2 regions of the Pseudomonas sp. TH37 genome follow, and region 2 is predicted to be linked to the other one. Evidence: riboswitches for the same ligand, from Rfam matches in the RefSeq annotation. Region 2 holds a riboswitch; the other holds the start of a gene.
The links. Region 2 has a riboswitch for cobalamin ahead of cobW (cobalamin biosynthesis protein CobW). Riboswitches for the same ligand answer to the same signal wherever they lie in the genome.
Positions count from the first base shown of each region.

Region 1: another riboswitch for cobalamin. It lies ahead of cobO (cob(I)yrinic acid a,c-diamide adenosyltransferase); the one in region 2 lies ahead of cobW (cobalamin biosynthesis protein CobW).

Region 1 is NZ_JAEKFD010000001.1:306,607-314,254, forward strand. It holds gene cbiB (adenosylcobinamide-phosphate synthase CbiB) at 1-76, opposite strand, end outside; gene bluB (5,6-dimethylbenzimidazole synthase) at 73-723, opposite strand; gene JFU11_RS01460 (cobyrinate a,c-diamide synthase) at 720-2,102, opposite strand; gene cobO (cob(I)yrinic acid a,c-diamide adenosyltransferase) at 2,099-2,710, opposite strand; cobalamin riboswitch at 2,791-3,035, opposite strand; gene JFU11_RS01470 (hypothetical protein) at 3,190-3,786, shown strand; gene JFU11_RS01475 (sorbosone dehydrogenase family protein) at 3,855-5,168, shown strand; gene JFU11_RS01480 (C40 family peptidase) at 5,271-5,807, opposite strand; gene JFU11_RS01485 (C40 family peptidase) at 5,973-6,623, opposite strand; gene hda (DnaA regulatory inactivator Hda) at 6,851-7,555, opposite strand.
Region 2 is NZ_JAEKFD010000012.1:93,442-101,089, forward strand. It holds gene cobN (cobaltochelatase subunit CobN) at 1-3,262, opposite strand, end outside; gene cobW (cobalamin biosynthesis protein CobW) at 3,266-4,327, opposite strand; cobalamin riboswitch at 4,428-4,642, opposite strand; cobalamin riboswitch at 4,831-5,059, shown strand; gene JFU11_RS24925 (CbtB-domain containing protein) at 5,180-5,386, shown strand; gene JFU11_RS24930 (CbtA family protein) at 5,398-6,105, shown strand; gene JFU11_RS24935 (cobalamin biosynthesis protein) at 6,102-6,515, shown strand; gene cobM (precorrin-4 C(11)-methyltransferase) at 6,598-7,344, shown strand; gene nfuA (Fe-S biogenesis protein NfuA) at 7,561-7,648, opposite strand, start outside.

The sequences.
Region 1 (7,648 bases), on a different contig from region 2:
GCGGATGCCAGCGTTTGGGTTCACCCAGCAGCGCATCCAGCGCGACCGCGGCGACACTCAACAACGCCACACTCATTGACTCACTCCCCAATAATTTTCATACAGCAACTCGCTGAGTGGACGCGCCTGCGCCCAGCCTTCGAGTACCAACATCGGCGCCGGATAGAATTCCTTGACCGGCCCCAGGCAAAGAACGGCCAAAGGCTTGGCCCCGCTCGGTAAACCCAGCAAGTCCGCCAGCGCTTGCGGCTCGAACAATGACACCCAGCCCATGCCCAAGCCTTCGGCGCGGGACGCGAGCCAAAGGTTCTGGATGGCGCAGGACAACGAGGCCATGTCCATTTCCGGCAATGTACGACGGCCGAAGATATGCCGCTCGCGATCGTCCATCAGCGCGGCGACCAGCACCTCGGCGCAGTCGTTGATGCCTTCGACCTTGAGCTTCATGAATTCGTCGGAGCGTTCGCCGAGGGCTTCGGCGGTGCGGATGCGTTCTTCTTCCACCAGCTGCTGAATCTTGCCGCGCAGTGCCCGGTCGCTGATGCGGATGAAACGCCAAGGCTGCATCAGGCCGACACTTGGCGCCTGATGCGCGGCCTCGAGCAGACGCCTCAGCAACTCAGGCTCGACGGTGCCTCCGCTGAAATGCCGCATGTCGCGGCGTTCGGCGATGGCTCGGTAAACAGCTGCGCGTTCGGCTTCGGAAAATGCGTTGTCCGTCATGGCCTCTTCGCGAGCAAGCCCGCTCCCACATTTGAAATGCGTTCCCCTGTGGGAGCGGGCTTGCTCGCGAAGGCGGCCTCAAGGTCAGGCACAAACAGCGCGGCAATCGCCGATGGATTGGACGGAAAATAAAAATGCACATAAGAGGCTGTCATCCGCCCCTCGCGATAAACCGCCTCCGCCCCTCGCCCGCCATTCGGGCTCAGCCCACGAGCAATTGGCTCAAGTTCAGTGCTGGTCAACGAGTGGTGATAGGTGTGCCCACGCAGCAAACCTTCCGGCAATTCGACCGCCTGCAAGGCCAACGCGGCAAGACGCTTCTGCATCACCGCATCACCGGCCAGCAAACCGACCAGTTCAGCGCGAGTGCCCTCGACATCGGTCAATGAGTCGAGCAAATACAGCATGCCGCCACACTCGGCGAGCAACGGTTTACCCGCCGCGTGATGAGCGCGGATCGCGGTCAGCATCGGCGTGTTTTGTGACAACGCCACATGGTGCAATTCAGGGTAACCGCCCGGCAGATAAAGACTGTCTGCCTCCGGTAACGCGGTGTCGCGGATCGGCGAGAAGAAAGACAATTCGGCGCCCATGGCCCGCAGCAGATCCAGGCTCGCGCCGTAGGTAAACGCAAAAGCTTCGTCCCGGGCTACGGCAATCCGTACACCGGCCAGCAACGGTTCGGCTGCGATCATTTCAGGCGCGGCGAATTCCACGGCCGGCGGTAGAGCCACATCGCAACTGCTGGCCAGTGACTCGGCCGCCGCATCGAGACGCAGGTCGAGATCATTCAGCTCGCTGGCCTGAACCAGACCGAGATGCCGACTCGGCAATTCGATCCCGGTCTCCCGGGACAACGCTCCGTACCAGCGCAAGCCTTCAGTCAGGCTGCCTTCGAGCAACTGCGCATGGCGTACAGTGCCGACCCGGTTGGCCAGTACACCGGCAAACGGCAAGTCCGGCTGATAGCGCGCAAGGCCCAGGGCCAGCGCACCAAACGTCTGCGCCATGGCGGTGCCGTCGATCACGCCGAGCACCGGCACACCGAAGTGCCGCGCCAGATCGGCGCTGGACGGCGTACCGTCGAACAGCCCCATGACGCCTTCGATGAGGATCAGATCGGCTTCGCCAGCGGCCTCCCACAATAGACGCCGACTTTCCTGCTCGCCGACCATCCACATGTCGAGTTGATAGACCGGTGCGCCGCTGGCGCGCTCGAGAATCATCGGGTCGAGAAAGTCCGGGCCGCATTTGAACACGCGAACCTTGCGCCCCTGATTGCGATGCAAACGGGCAAGCGCGGCGGTGACGGTGGTCTTGCCCTGACCGGAGGCCGGCGCGGCGATCAGTACCGCCGGGCAATGACGTGGTTGACTCACAACTCGACGCCTTTTTGCGCTTTGATTCCGGCCTGGAAGGCGTGCTTGATCATGCCCATTTCAGTGACGGTGTCGGCCAGCTCGATCATCTCCGGCTTGGCGCCACGACCGGTGACTACCACATGCTGCATCGGCGGACGGGCCTGCAAGTCGCTGAGCACCTGATCGAGATCGAGGTAGCCGTGCTTGAGGGCGATGTTCAACTCATCGAGCACCACGAGGCCAATGGCCGGATCACGCAGCAATTCGCGGGACACCGCCCAGGCGGCTTCGGCGGCGGCAATGTCACGCTGGCGATCCTGGGTTTCCCAAGTGAAGCCCTCGCCCATCACATGAAAACGCACCTGTTCCGGAAAGCGCCGGAAGAACAGCTCCTCGCCGGTGCTGGTGCGCCCCTTGATGAACTGCACCACGCCGCATTGCATGCCGTGGCCCATGGCCCGCGAAAGCATGCCGAACGCCGAGCTGCTCTTGCCCTTGCCGTTGCCGGAAAGCACCAGCAGCAAACCGCATTCATTCGGGGAGTTGGCGATGCGTTCGTCGATCACCGCTTTTTTGCGCAGCATGCGCGCCAGGTGGCGTTCGTCACGATCGGGGGTATCAGTCATGGGGGAGCTCTCCGTTGAGGCTGGATAACGGCGGGCAGGCACAAGAATAGACGGCAAGAAGCCTGGCATCGCCCACCGTGATGCCGTTGGATGAATCAGGCCGGTCTCCGGGCTCATGAGCGGCTTGCGCCTGACTGCGCGCCTTCCCATGTCGACAGTCGACACAGTGGCTAGGGCCAGGCCCTTGCACAGTCTTCACTCATTTACCGTTGCGGGGGCAGCGCCGGGATCATGACTCTTCGTCGCTTGAAGATAGTCACTCACCGGCTTCCCTGTTTCACTCTGTCGGCCACCGCCACAGAGCACCTGAAACAAGCCGCGAAGGTTAGAGGGTTGGGGGTGGAGCGTCAATTGAAGACAAAGCTCGGGCGAGCGATATACTGCCGCCGATCAAATTTCTGACACCCAACTTGCACCACACTGTCAGCAGTGATATCAAAGCGCCACAACCCAACATCACAATTACAAGGGTGAGCAACATGCAAGGCATGATCATCAGCAATCCGAAGCTGGAATTCCTGCGACCGGTGCTGGAACGCTGGTTTGACTGTATCGACCGCTACAACGCTGTACGCGGCGATAACGACACACCTTATTGGTACGACGAAAAAGCCAACCTCGGCCTGCTCTCCGCCGCAGCCTGGATGGCAGAAATGGTCACCTTGCAACAAACGCCGACGCGCAAGCAGAACGAAGAAGGCGAACGCAACGGCCGCGCCGATCTGTTTATCGCCACTCCCGAAGCCACCGCCGAACAACGCGCCTACCTTCAAGCCACTCAACGCTGGCCGCGGGTCAACAGCCTGAACCTGACTCAGGCGCTGCAGGACATCACCAGCGAGGCCAAGAGGATCAGCTACGCCAGCGACCTGAAACTCGGTTGCCTGTTCGTTGCGCCGCAAAAAGCTCAGCAGAGCGCTACACCGGAAGAACTCCAGGACATGCTCGACGACCTGCAAAAGGAACCCAGCTGCGCCGTGGCCTGGTATTTCCCGTACGCCTATCGCAAGTTGCGCAATGAAGCCGGCAACTACCATCCGGGCATCGCCGTGCTGCTCAAGGAAGCCCGCGGCTGACGGGTTGAACCATCGAACGTCTACGCTTCTCTATGATTACGTCAATGCATTCATAGGGAAGATCAGTAATGCGCAAACCCCAGCTCGTTTTCATCATCGCGCTCGCCGGAGGGCTCGCCGCCTGTGGTGAAACCTCCAGCCTGCAAGTCTCGGACGGCACAGGCCCCTCGCCCAAGCTGCCAGAACCGAATAAAACCCTGATCCCGACAGTGAACATCGCCCCGGCGATCGGCTGGCCTGAAGGCAAGAAACCTGTCGCCGCGACGGGGACTCAAGTGGCGGCGTTTGCCGAAGGCCTCGATCATCCGCGCTGGCTCTATGTGTTGCCCAACGGCGATGTGCTGGTGGCCGAAACCAACGCACCACCCAAACCCGATGATGGATCAGGCATTCGCGGCTGGGTCATGGGCAAAGTCATGGGCCGCGCCGGTGCTGGCGTCCCCAGCCCGAACCGCATCACTCTGCTGCGGGACAAGGACCACGACGGCGTCGCCGAAACCCGCACGGTGTTCCTGGAAAACCTCAACTCGCCCTTCGGCATGACCCTGGTCGGCAATGACCTGTACGTCGCCGACACTGATCGCCTGCTGCGTTTCCACTATGAAAACGGTGAGACGGCGATCAAGTCGCAGCCAATCAAGGTGGTCGATCTGCCGGGCGGCACGCTGAATCACCACTGGACCAAAAATGTCATCGCCAGCAAGGATGGCAGCAAGCTGTACGTCACCGTGGGCTCGAACAGCAACGTCGGTGAAAACGGCATGGATCAGGAGGAAGGCCGCGCGGCAATCTGGGAAGTGGATCGCGCCACCGGCAATCATCGGATCTTCGCCTCGGGGATTCGTAATCCAAACGGCCTGGCCTGGGAGCCTCAGAGCGGCACACTGTGGACCGCCGTCAACGAGCGCGACGAAATCGGCAGCGACTTGGTGCCGGACTACATCACATCCGTGAAGGACGGCGGGTTCTACGGTTGGCCTTACAGCTATTACGGCCAGCACGTCGACATTCGCGTCGAACCGCAAAAACCCGATCTGGTGGCCAAGGCCATTGCACCAGACTACGCGGTGGGGCCACATACCGCGTCACTGGGCCTGACGTTCGCCGAAGGCAGCAAACTGCCCGCGCCGTTCACTCAAGGCGCTTTCATCGGCCAACATGGTTCGTGGAACCGCAAGCCACACAGTGGCTACAAAGTGATTTTCGTGCCGTTCAGCGCCGGCAAACCGACCGGGCAGCCGGTGGATGTGCTCACTGGGTTCCTCAACGACGAGGAAAAAGCCATGGGCCGGCCGGTGGGCGTGGTGATCGATCAGCAGGGTGGCTTGCTGGTGGCGGATGATGTCGGGAACAAGGTGTGGCGCGTTTCCGCAGCTAAGTAAATGTCAAAAGATCGCAGCCTTCGGCAGCTCCTACAGGGTGTACGCCATCCAACGTAGGAGCTGCCGCAGGCTGCGATCTTTTCCGGCAGACGCCTACATCCGCTATGGATTATGTGCCAAGTGCTCGGGCTGCAAGACGCGCTTGGCGCTCAGATAGGCTTTCTGCCAGTAAGCCTTGGACAAGCTGTCCAGCTTGACCGTGCCGCCCGTGGCTGGCGCGTGGACGAAGCGGCCTTCGCCGACGTAGATCCCGGCGTGGCTGACCTGGGAGCCGCCATTGGTGGCGAAGAAAATCAGGTCACCGGTTTGCAGGCCTTCCTTACCGACATTGGGGGCCTGCATGCCGATCATCTCGCGGGTGGAGCGCGGCAAGGAAATGCCTGCGACATCGCGATACACATAACCGATCAGACCACTGCAATCGAATCCGGAATCCGGCGTGTTGCCACCCCAGCGATAAGGCGTTCCCACCAGGCCCAGCGCGCGAAACAGCACGTCTTCTGCCGCAGGAGAAAAGGCTTGGGAAGGACCGAAGACAATCGGAGCGCGGACCACCGGCGCTGGTGGCGGTGGGCGGCTGGCGCAGGCGCTGAGCAGCGCTGCGAAGAACATGAGTGCGAGGCGGGCCGACATCGTCATAAACAGAACATCCTGATCTGGCTGCGGCTTTTTCCACCGAGAAGGCAGAAAAGAAAACCGCCTGCGTAGAACGCAGGCGGTTTGCCATCAATATTAGATCAGGATTCTAGCGGCTACGCGGCAAACTTCAAGTAAGACTTTAAGTTCGCCTTACAAACTGTCCGCTTACTTGCGTGCCGTGACGATAGCCGGGGCCGCTGCCGGCGCCATCGCGAGTGCGCGCTTGGCTTCGATGAAGGTCTTGCTCCAGTAGCTGTCGCCCAGACTATCGATCCGGACACCACCGCTTTTGCGGCTGCTGGAGTGGATAAACTGGTTGTCACCCAGATAGATCCCGGCGTGACTGACACGACCGCGACGACCATTGGTGGCGAAAAACAGCAGGTCACCTGGCTTGAGGGCGCTGCGAGCAACCAAGGGAGCGTCAACGTTGATCATTTCGCGAGTGGAGCGCGGCAGGTTCATGCCGGCCTCTTCACGAAACAGATAACCGATGAAGCCGCTGCAGTCGAAACCAGCCTCGGAGGTGCCGCCGAAACGGTAACGGGTACCGATCAGGGACATGCCACGTTCGAGGATGCTGTCGGCCAGAACCGGAAGCTGGTACGACTTGCCGCCGGCGAAGTCTGCCAGTTCTTTATCGGTGGCTGTCTCTTCCTGGTAAAGAGTTTCCTGGAAAAGAACGGAAGACTGCGCGGTAACTGAATTCTTGACCTGCTGTTGTGGCGCTTGCTGGGACACTGGAGAGTGGGCAGCGCAACCGAACAACAGGGTAACGAGTGCGAGAGGCACGAGGGGTGCGAAGCGATTTAGCATGGGCACGACCGTGGCTGATAGTTTCTAAAGAAGCCGAGACTATGCCCGCTATCAACCTCATTTGCAAATTCAATCGATCTTTATGTGACTTATCGGTTTCTCGTTTACATCTAAGCGCTTAAGCCCATTTTGAACCTTTGCGCAGCCTGCCCTCTTGCAGGAAAGCGGATTTGTTGACGCCTGGAATATACCGAAACCCGTGTAAAACCTGGGCTTGATCAGTTTTTTCACCAACCAAGGGTTTCTTTCAGGAACGGGATTGTCAGCTTGCGCTGAGCTTGAAGGGAGGCCTGATCGAGGCGTTCAAGCAGCTCGAAAAGCGCACTCATGCTGCGGGTACCGCGGGTCAAAATAAAATGCCCGACCTCGTCGGTCAGGTGCAGGCCGCGACGGGATGCGCGTAACTGCAAGGCACGCAATTTGTCTTCGTCAGAGAGTGGGCGCATCTGGAAGATGAGTGCCAGTGTCAGCCGCGACTTGAGATCCGCCAGCTTCACCGGCAGTTCGCGCGGAGATGTCGAGGCGGCGATCAGCAGACGCCGGCCGCTGTCACGCAGACGATTGAACAGATGGAACAATGCCTCTTCCCAATCCGCCTTGCCGGCGACTGCCTGCAAATCGTCCAGGCAGACCAGTTCGTATTGTTCGAGGTTGTCGAGGATTTCGATGCCACGGTCCAACAACTCGGCCAACGGCAGGTACACCGCCGGCTCCCCCAGTTGTTCGAAGCGCAGACACGCCGCCTGCAATAAATGCGTGCGCCCTACCCCGTCCTTGCCCCAGAGGTAAATCAGGCTTTCCGTCCAGCCGGCGTCGGCTTCGCAGAGCCGCTCGACATAGCCGAGTGCAGCGGCATTGGCGCCTGGGTAGTAATTGATAAAGGTAGCGTCATCACGCAGACGCACACCTAGGGGCAGCTGAATCGGTTTCATGCTGACTGAACAGTTCCAAAGGAACCGTTAGTGGCCTCTGTGTAAAGTTTGCGAAGTTTATACCCGTGCGGCTGACCGCACAATGCGACAGAC
Region 2 (7,648 bases):
GGTAAACCTCGGCCAGGTCTTCGCGGCTTTGCCACAAGCGACCGTCGATGGCGCCCTGCACGCCCGCTCCGTAAGCACCCGGTTTGGCCCCGAAGATGCGCCAGCCGGCCTGTCGCCGCGCCGCGTCTTCATCCAGACCGGATTCCAACAGCGCTTGCCGCTCGGCGCGGACCTTGGCCGCCAACGGGTTGAGATCGTCTGGCTCATCCAGCGCGGCGACCGCTTGCACGGCGGCATCGAACAGGCGGATCAGGTTGGCAAAGGCATCGCGGAAAAATCCGGAGACGCGCAAGGTCACATCCACCCGCGGGCGGTCCAGCAAACTCAACGGCAGAATTTCGAAGTCATCGACGCGCTGGCTTCCGGTCGCCCAGACCGGTCGCACGCCCATCAGCGCCATGGCCTGGGCGATGTCGTCGCCGCCGGTGCGCATGGTTGCGGTGCCCCAGACCGACAGGCCGAGCTGCCGCAGGTGATCGCCGTGGTCCTGTAAGTGCCGCTCAAGAATCAGGTTCGCGGATTGGAAGCCGATGCGCCACGCGGTGGTGGTCGGCAGGTTGCGCACGTCCACCGAATAGAAATTGCGCCCGGTGGGCAGCACGTCCAGCCGGCCGCGACTCGGCGCACCGCTCGGGCCGGCCGGGACGAATCGGCCGCTGAGAGCGTCGAGCAGACCGCGGATTTCCGCTGGGCCGCAGGCGTCCAGGCGTGGGGCAACCACTTCGCGCAGGCTCTCAAGGATGGCGCTGACGTCAGCCCACGCAAGACCCTGTGGGAGCGGGCTTGCCCGCGATAGCGGTGGGTCAGATAAATCAATGTCGACTGACACGCCGCCTTCGCGGGCAAGCCCGCTCCCACAGGGGGCGCGGTGGGCTTGAGATGGGTTCAGTGTCAGCAAGATCAGTTCAGCGGCAAATAGCTCCAGTCGCTCGCGGGTATCGCCCGCTGTGCGCCATAGCTCATCGCTGACCGACAACAGGGCATCCGGACGCAGCCCGACCCAAGGCTCAGCCAACGCACAATCCAATGGATCAAACCCCAACGCGAACGCCTTGGCCAGCGCCCGCAACAAGCTCGATTGCGCCCCACGACCATCGCCACGAGGAATACGCAGCAAGGCCAACAAGGTGTCGATGCGCAACCGACCGACCGGCGACTCGCCAAACACGTGCAGGCCATCGCGGATCTGCGACTCCTTCAAATCGCACAGATACGTGTCCAGACGCGGCAACCAGATCGCCGCATCGGCGTCACTGTCGAGCTTTTCGTCCAGTTGCAGTTCGCGGTCGATGTGCGTGTCGCGCACCAGTTGCAGGATGTCGCGCTGCAACTCTCGGGCGCGGCGTGGATCGAGCAATTGCGCTTCGTAATATTCGTCGGCCAACAATTCGAGATTGCGCAGCGGACCGTAGGTTTCAGCGCGGGTCAGCGGCGGCATCAGGTGATCGATGATCACCGCCTGGGTGCGGCGCTTGGCCTGGGCGCCCTCGCCCGGGTCGTTGACGATAAATGGATAGATGTTCGGCAGCGGTCCGAGCAATGCGTCCGGCCAGCAATTTTCCGACAGCCCGACGCCCTTGCCCGGTAGCCATTCGAGGTTGCCGTGTTTGCCGACGTGAATCACGCCGTGAGCGCCGTAGGTGTTGCGCAACCAGAAGTAGAAAGCGAGATAGCCGTGGGGCGGCACCAGGTCCGGGTCGTGATAGACAGCACTTGGATCGACTTGATAACCCCGGGCCGGTTGAATGCCGACGAAGGTCAGGCCGAAGCGCAGACCGGCAATCATCATTCGTCCGCCACGGAACATTGGATCGTTTTCGGGTGTGCCCCAACGTTCCAGTACGGCTTGGCGATTGGCCTCGGGCAGCGCGTTGAACATCAGGTTGTAGTCGTCCAGCCCGAGGCTTTGATGGCAGGGACGCTGGTCGAGGGTGTCGAGGTCGTTGCTGACGCCGCCGAGCAATTGCTGGATCAGCGCGGTACCGCTGTCCGGCAACTCGGCCGGCAGCGGATAACCTTCTTTATGAAGCGCACGCAGAATATTCAGCGCCGCGGCGGGAGTGTCGAGGCCGACACCATTGCCGATACGCCCATCGCGAGTCGGGTAGTTGGCGAGGATCAGGGCGATGCGTTTTTCGCCATTGGGCACTCGCGCCAGATCGATCCAGCGCCGCGCCAGTTCGGCGACAAAATCCATGCGCTCAGGTGCAGGCCGGTAGCAGACCACGTCGGATTGACTGCGCTCACTGCGCCAGGCCAGATCCTTGAAACTGATCGGCCGGCTGATGATCCGGCCGTCCAGTTCCGGCAGCGCGATGTGCATCGCCAGATCGCGAGGACCAAGGCCCTGCTCGCTGGCGCGCCAACCGGGTTCATTGTCCTGGGCGCAGATCGCCTGGATAACCGGGATATTGCGGCGAAACGGTCGCAAGTGCGGCGCTTCGGGACTGGACTGGGCGAAACCGGTGGTGTTGAGAATCACCCCCGCCTCGACTTCATCCAGCAAGTCCTCAACCACCGTCAGGCAGCCGGGCTCTTTCAGACTGGCCAGCGCAATCGGCAACGGATTCAACCCCGCCGCTTGCAAACGCTGGCAGAAAATATCGATGAAATCGGTGTTCGCCGCCTGCAAATGCGAGCGGTAAAACAGCACCGCCGCCACCGGCTGATCAGCTTGCCAGTCGGCTTGCCAATCCTTCAGTTCTGCGGGGCTTTTTTGCGGGTGGTAAATCGCGGTGCGTGGCAGGGTTTGCGGCTCGGACCATGGGTAGTCACGGCCCAGCCAGCGACTGGCGAGGCAGCGAAACAGGTCGAGCGCATTGGCCATGCCGCCCTGACGCAGGAAGTGCCAGAGCCGGTCGCGGTCTTGCGCGGTGACGGTGCTCAGGTCACTGAGTTCCGGGTCCGGGCGATCATCCCCCGGCACCAGAATCAGCTGCACGCCGCGCTCGGACAATTCCACCAGACGCTCGATGCCATAACGCCAATAGGCGATGCCGCCGTGCAGCGAGATCAGAATCACCTTGGCGTGGCGCAGCACTTCGTCGACGTAGAGATCGACCGAGGCGTGATTCTGCACCTGCATCGGGTTGGCCAGGCGCACGCTCGGGTAATCGTCGGGCAACTGTTGCGCCGCTTCGGCGAGCAACGCCAGGCTGGAATCGCCGCTGCACAGGATCACCAGCTCGGCGGGGGTTTGTCCAAGGTCGGCAATGTTGTCATCCGACACGAAACCGCCGGGCTGGGTCCTGAGCAGGTGCATGGTTTAAACGCTGAGCGCTGCGCGCAATTGCGCTTCGAGCGCAGCGGCGTCCAGGTCCTGACCGATTAACACCAGACGGGTGGTGCGCGCTTCTTCAGCGCCCCACTGACGGTCGAAGTGCTTGTCGAAGCGCGTGCCCACGCCCTGGATCAGCAGACGCATCGGCTTGTTCGGCACTGCTGCAAAACCTTTGACCCGAAGGATGCCGTGCTGGACCACCAATTGAGTCAGCGCATCCATCAGCAGGCTTTCGTCGGCTTGTGGCAGCTCGATCGAGATGGAATCAAACGCGTCATGGTCGTGGTCGTCTTCACCTTCATGGTGATGATCGTGATGGCTGTGACGGCTGTCGATGTGTTCTTCGGAACCGGCGCCCAGGCCGATCAGCACGTCCAATGGCAGACGACCGCTGCTGGCTTCGATGACTTTCACCGCTGGCGGCAGTTCTTCGGCGACTTCCAGGCGCACGCGGGCCAGGTCTTCAGCGCTGATCAGGTCGGCCTTGTTGAGGATCACCAGGTCGGCGCTGGCCAGTTGGTCGGCGAACAGCTCATGCAGCGGCGATTCGTGGTCCAGGTTCGGGTCGAGTTTGCGCTGGGCATCGACCTGATCCGGGAAGGCAGCGAAGGTGCCAGCAGCCACGGCCGGGCTGTCGACCACGGTGATCACCGCGTCAACCGTACAGGCGCTGCGGATTTCTGGCCACTGGAAGGCTTGAACCAAAGGTTTTGGCAGGGCCAGGCCCGAAGTTTCGATGAGGATGTGGTCGAGGTCGCCGCGACGAGCGACCAGTTCGCGCATCACCGGGAAGAATTCTTCCTGAACCGTGCAGCACAGGCAGCCGTTGGCCAGTTCGTAGACGCGACCGTTGGCTTCTTCTTCGGTGCAACCGATCGAGCACTGCTTGAGGATTTCGCCGTCGATGCCCAGCTCGCCAAACTCGTTGACGATCACCGCGATGCGACGGCCCTGGGCGTTGTCGAGCATGTGGCGCAGCAAGGTGGTTTTGCCCGAGCCGAGGAAGCCGGTAACGATGGTGACGGGGAGTTTGGCCAGTGTTTTCATCGGATGCCCTTTGGCAAGGTGGCGGGCATACGGGACGACAATCGCAGCGGCAGGTGCACGCGCGCAAGAGTTCCGCCACCGGATCACCCCGCCCGGTTGTAGTGAGAATCTGTGTCGAGGCAGGTCTCCTGGCTGACGGTGTGCCAATCGTTCGACTGGCGCTTGCTGCGCCTTCCCGCGAACCTGATGGATCAGGGTTTGCAGTGGCGTGGCAGCGAACATCACCGTTCACAGTTGCGGGGGCAGCCGCGGCATCGACCGCGTTCCCTTCTTAGCTTCGGCAGACGCCGAAGAACCTCGAAAGCGCAAGGCTACGCATCGTGTGGGGGCGGGTCAATGTTCATGCCGCGTTCTGTGGAGGCTGGGATGACGCCATCGCGGGCAAGCCCGCTCCCACAGTTGATCGCATTCCCTTGTGGGAGCGTGGCTTGCCCGCGATGCAGGCGACTGGGTTCCGAGTTGAGAACCCATGCCAATTGACGCCCAACCCCCGCCCATGCTCTCCTACACGCCTTGTTACGGGTGCCCTTCACAGGGTGAAACGGGAAACCGGTGAATCATGTGCTTTACTCTAAAGCCATGTCAGTCCGGTGCTGCCCCCGCAACGGTAAGCGAGTGAAGCGTCAGATCCACTGTGCCCGTCATACGGCATGGGAAGGTGATGCTTGCAGGTTTCGGCGCAAGCCCTGCCCCTCGCGAGCCCGGAGACCGGCCCGCAACACAAAGTGACTTTTACGTTCACTGAATAACAAACCCGCGGTGGGCGGGCGCTGTTCGAAATCTCTGCGTGCCCCGGCGTGCGGAGGTTTTCATGCGCTCTATTCACCCGCTGACAGACCAGAGGGAAGCGCCATGTCGATCATCAGCAGCACCGGCAGCAACACCGATAAAAAGATCACGATCAGCACCACCACTACCCTGAGCCAACGCCTGACCGCCGCTTTTTGTGCGTCGATCCTTGGCGCGTGCCTTGTGTATTTCGCCGGTTTCTCGCACATCGAAGCGGTGCATAACGCCGCGCACGATACCCGTCACAGTTCTGCCTTTCCGTGCCATTGAGACCTGCTGACATGATCAAGCGTATTGCGCAAACCGCAGGCTTCACAGGGCTGCTGGCCGCCCTGCTGTTGACCCTGCTGCAAAGTTTCTGGGTGGCCCCGCTGATTTTGCAGGCCGAGACCTACGAAAAATCCGAGCCAGCCGCTGTTGAAATTCACGAGCACGCCGCGGGTGCTGTCACCGCTCACACTCACGATGCCGAAGCCTGGGAGCCGGAAGACGGCTGGCAGCGCGTGCTGTCGACCACCGGCGGCAATCTGGTGGTAGCGGTCGGTTTCGCTTTGATGCTCGCGGGCCTCTACACCTTGCGCGCCCCACGCCGTACCTCTCAGGGCCTGCTCTGGGGTCTGGCCGGTTATGCGACATTCGTGCTGGCGCCCACCCTCGGCCTGCCACCTGAGCTGCCGGGCACCGCTGCTGCGGATCTGGCGCAACGGCAGATCTGGTGGATTGGCACTGCCGCATCCACTGCTGTAGGCATCGCGCTGATCGTGTTCAGCCGCCACTGGCTGATGAAGATCCTCGGCGTAGCGATTCTCGCCGTTCCGCACGTCATTGGCGCGCCACAACCGGAAGTGCATTCCATGCTGGCTCCGGAAGCCCTGGAAGCGCAGTTCAAAATCGCTTCGCAGCTGACCAACATGGCGTTCTGGCTGGCCCTGGGCCTGATCAGCGCCTGGTTGTTCCGCCGCAAAAGCGATGGCCAATACTCCGCATGACTGACGTCAGCGCAGCGCCGACCCTGGTGGTCGGCCTGGGCTGCCAGCGCGGCTGCCCCGTCAGCACGCTGCGGGCGCTGCTTGATCAGGCGTTACAGGCCCATCAAATCGAGCTTCGTGAGATCAAGGCCTTGGCCAGTATCGATCTCAAGCGCGAAGAGCCCGCCCTGATCGAACTGGCCGAACAACTGGCATTGCCGTTGATGTATTTCAGCAGCGAACAATTGGCCGGTTATGAACCGCAACTCAGCCACCACTCGGACATCGCGTTCGAACGCACCGGCTGTTACGGCGTAGCGGAAAGTGCCGCACTGGCATTGGCCGAACAGTTGGCTCAGGCACCGGCAAAGTTGCTGATTCCACGACAAAAATACGCCCAGGCCACCCTTGCATTGGCCAGCGCCGCGTAAAATCCCCGATAATCCCCGCCTTCGATCATGAGCAATCTTCATCTGAAGCGTGCCCATACCCTTTTTCTGACAGGAAACGACGATGACCGTCTACTTCATTGGCGCAGGCCCCGGCGACCCGGAACTGATCACCGTCAAAGGCCAGCGGCTAATTCGTAGCTGCCCGGTCATCATCTATGCAGGCTCCCTGGTGCCCGCCGCCGTGCTGGAGGGCCACCGGGCCGAACAGGTGGTCAACAGCGCCGAATTGCACCTGGAACAGATCATCGAGCTGATCAAGACCGCCCATGCCAACGGCCAGGACGTGGCCCGGGTGCATTCCGGCGATCCGAGCCTGTACGGCGCGATTGGCGAGCAGATTCGCTACTTGCGTGAACTCGAGATCCCTTTCGAAATCATTCCCGGCGTCACCGCCACCGCAGCCTGCGCAGCGCTTTTAGGTGCTGAACTGACCTTGCCGGACGTGTCACAAAGCGTGATTCTGACCCGCTACGCCGACAAGACCGCGATGCCGGCCGGTGAAGAGCTGGGCAGTCTGGCGCAGCATGGGGCGACCATGGCGATCCACTTGGGGGTCAATCATCTGGAGAAGATCCTCGTCGAATTGCTCCCGCACTACGGCGCCGATTGCCCGATAGCGGTGATTCATCGGGCAACCTGGCCGGATCAGGATTGGGTGGTGGGGACGCTGGCGGATATTGCCGGGAAGGTTGAAGCCAAGGGATTTCGCCGCACGGCGCTGATTCTGGTGGGCCGGGTGTTGGGCAGCGATCATTTCAGTGAATCGTCGTTGTATCGCGCGGGGCATGCGCATTTGTATCGCCCTTGAGCCACCCCCCCCTTGAGCCAACCACTCCCTGTGGCGAGGGGGCTTGCCCCCGTTCGGCTGCGCAGCAGTCGTAAACCAGACAACTCGGTGCATCGGAAAAATGTAGAGGGCCGCTTCGCGACCCAACGGGGGCAAGCCCCCTCGCCACAGGTTATCGATCACCCATAAAAAAACGGCGCTCACGGGCACCGTTTTTTCGTTTTTGCAGCGAACACCTTAGTAGTAGGCGTTTTCTTTCTGCGTGTGGTCGGTCACGTCACGAACGCCCTTGAGCTCAGGAATACGCTCGAGCAAGGTGCGCTCG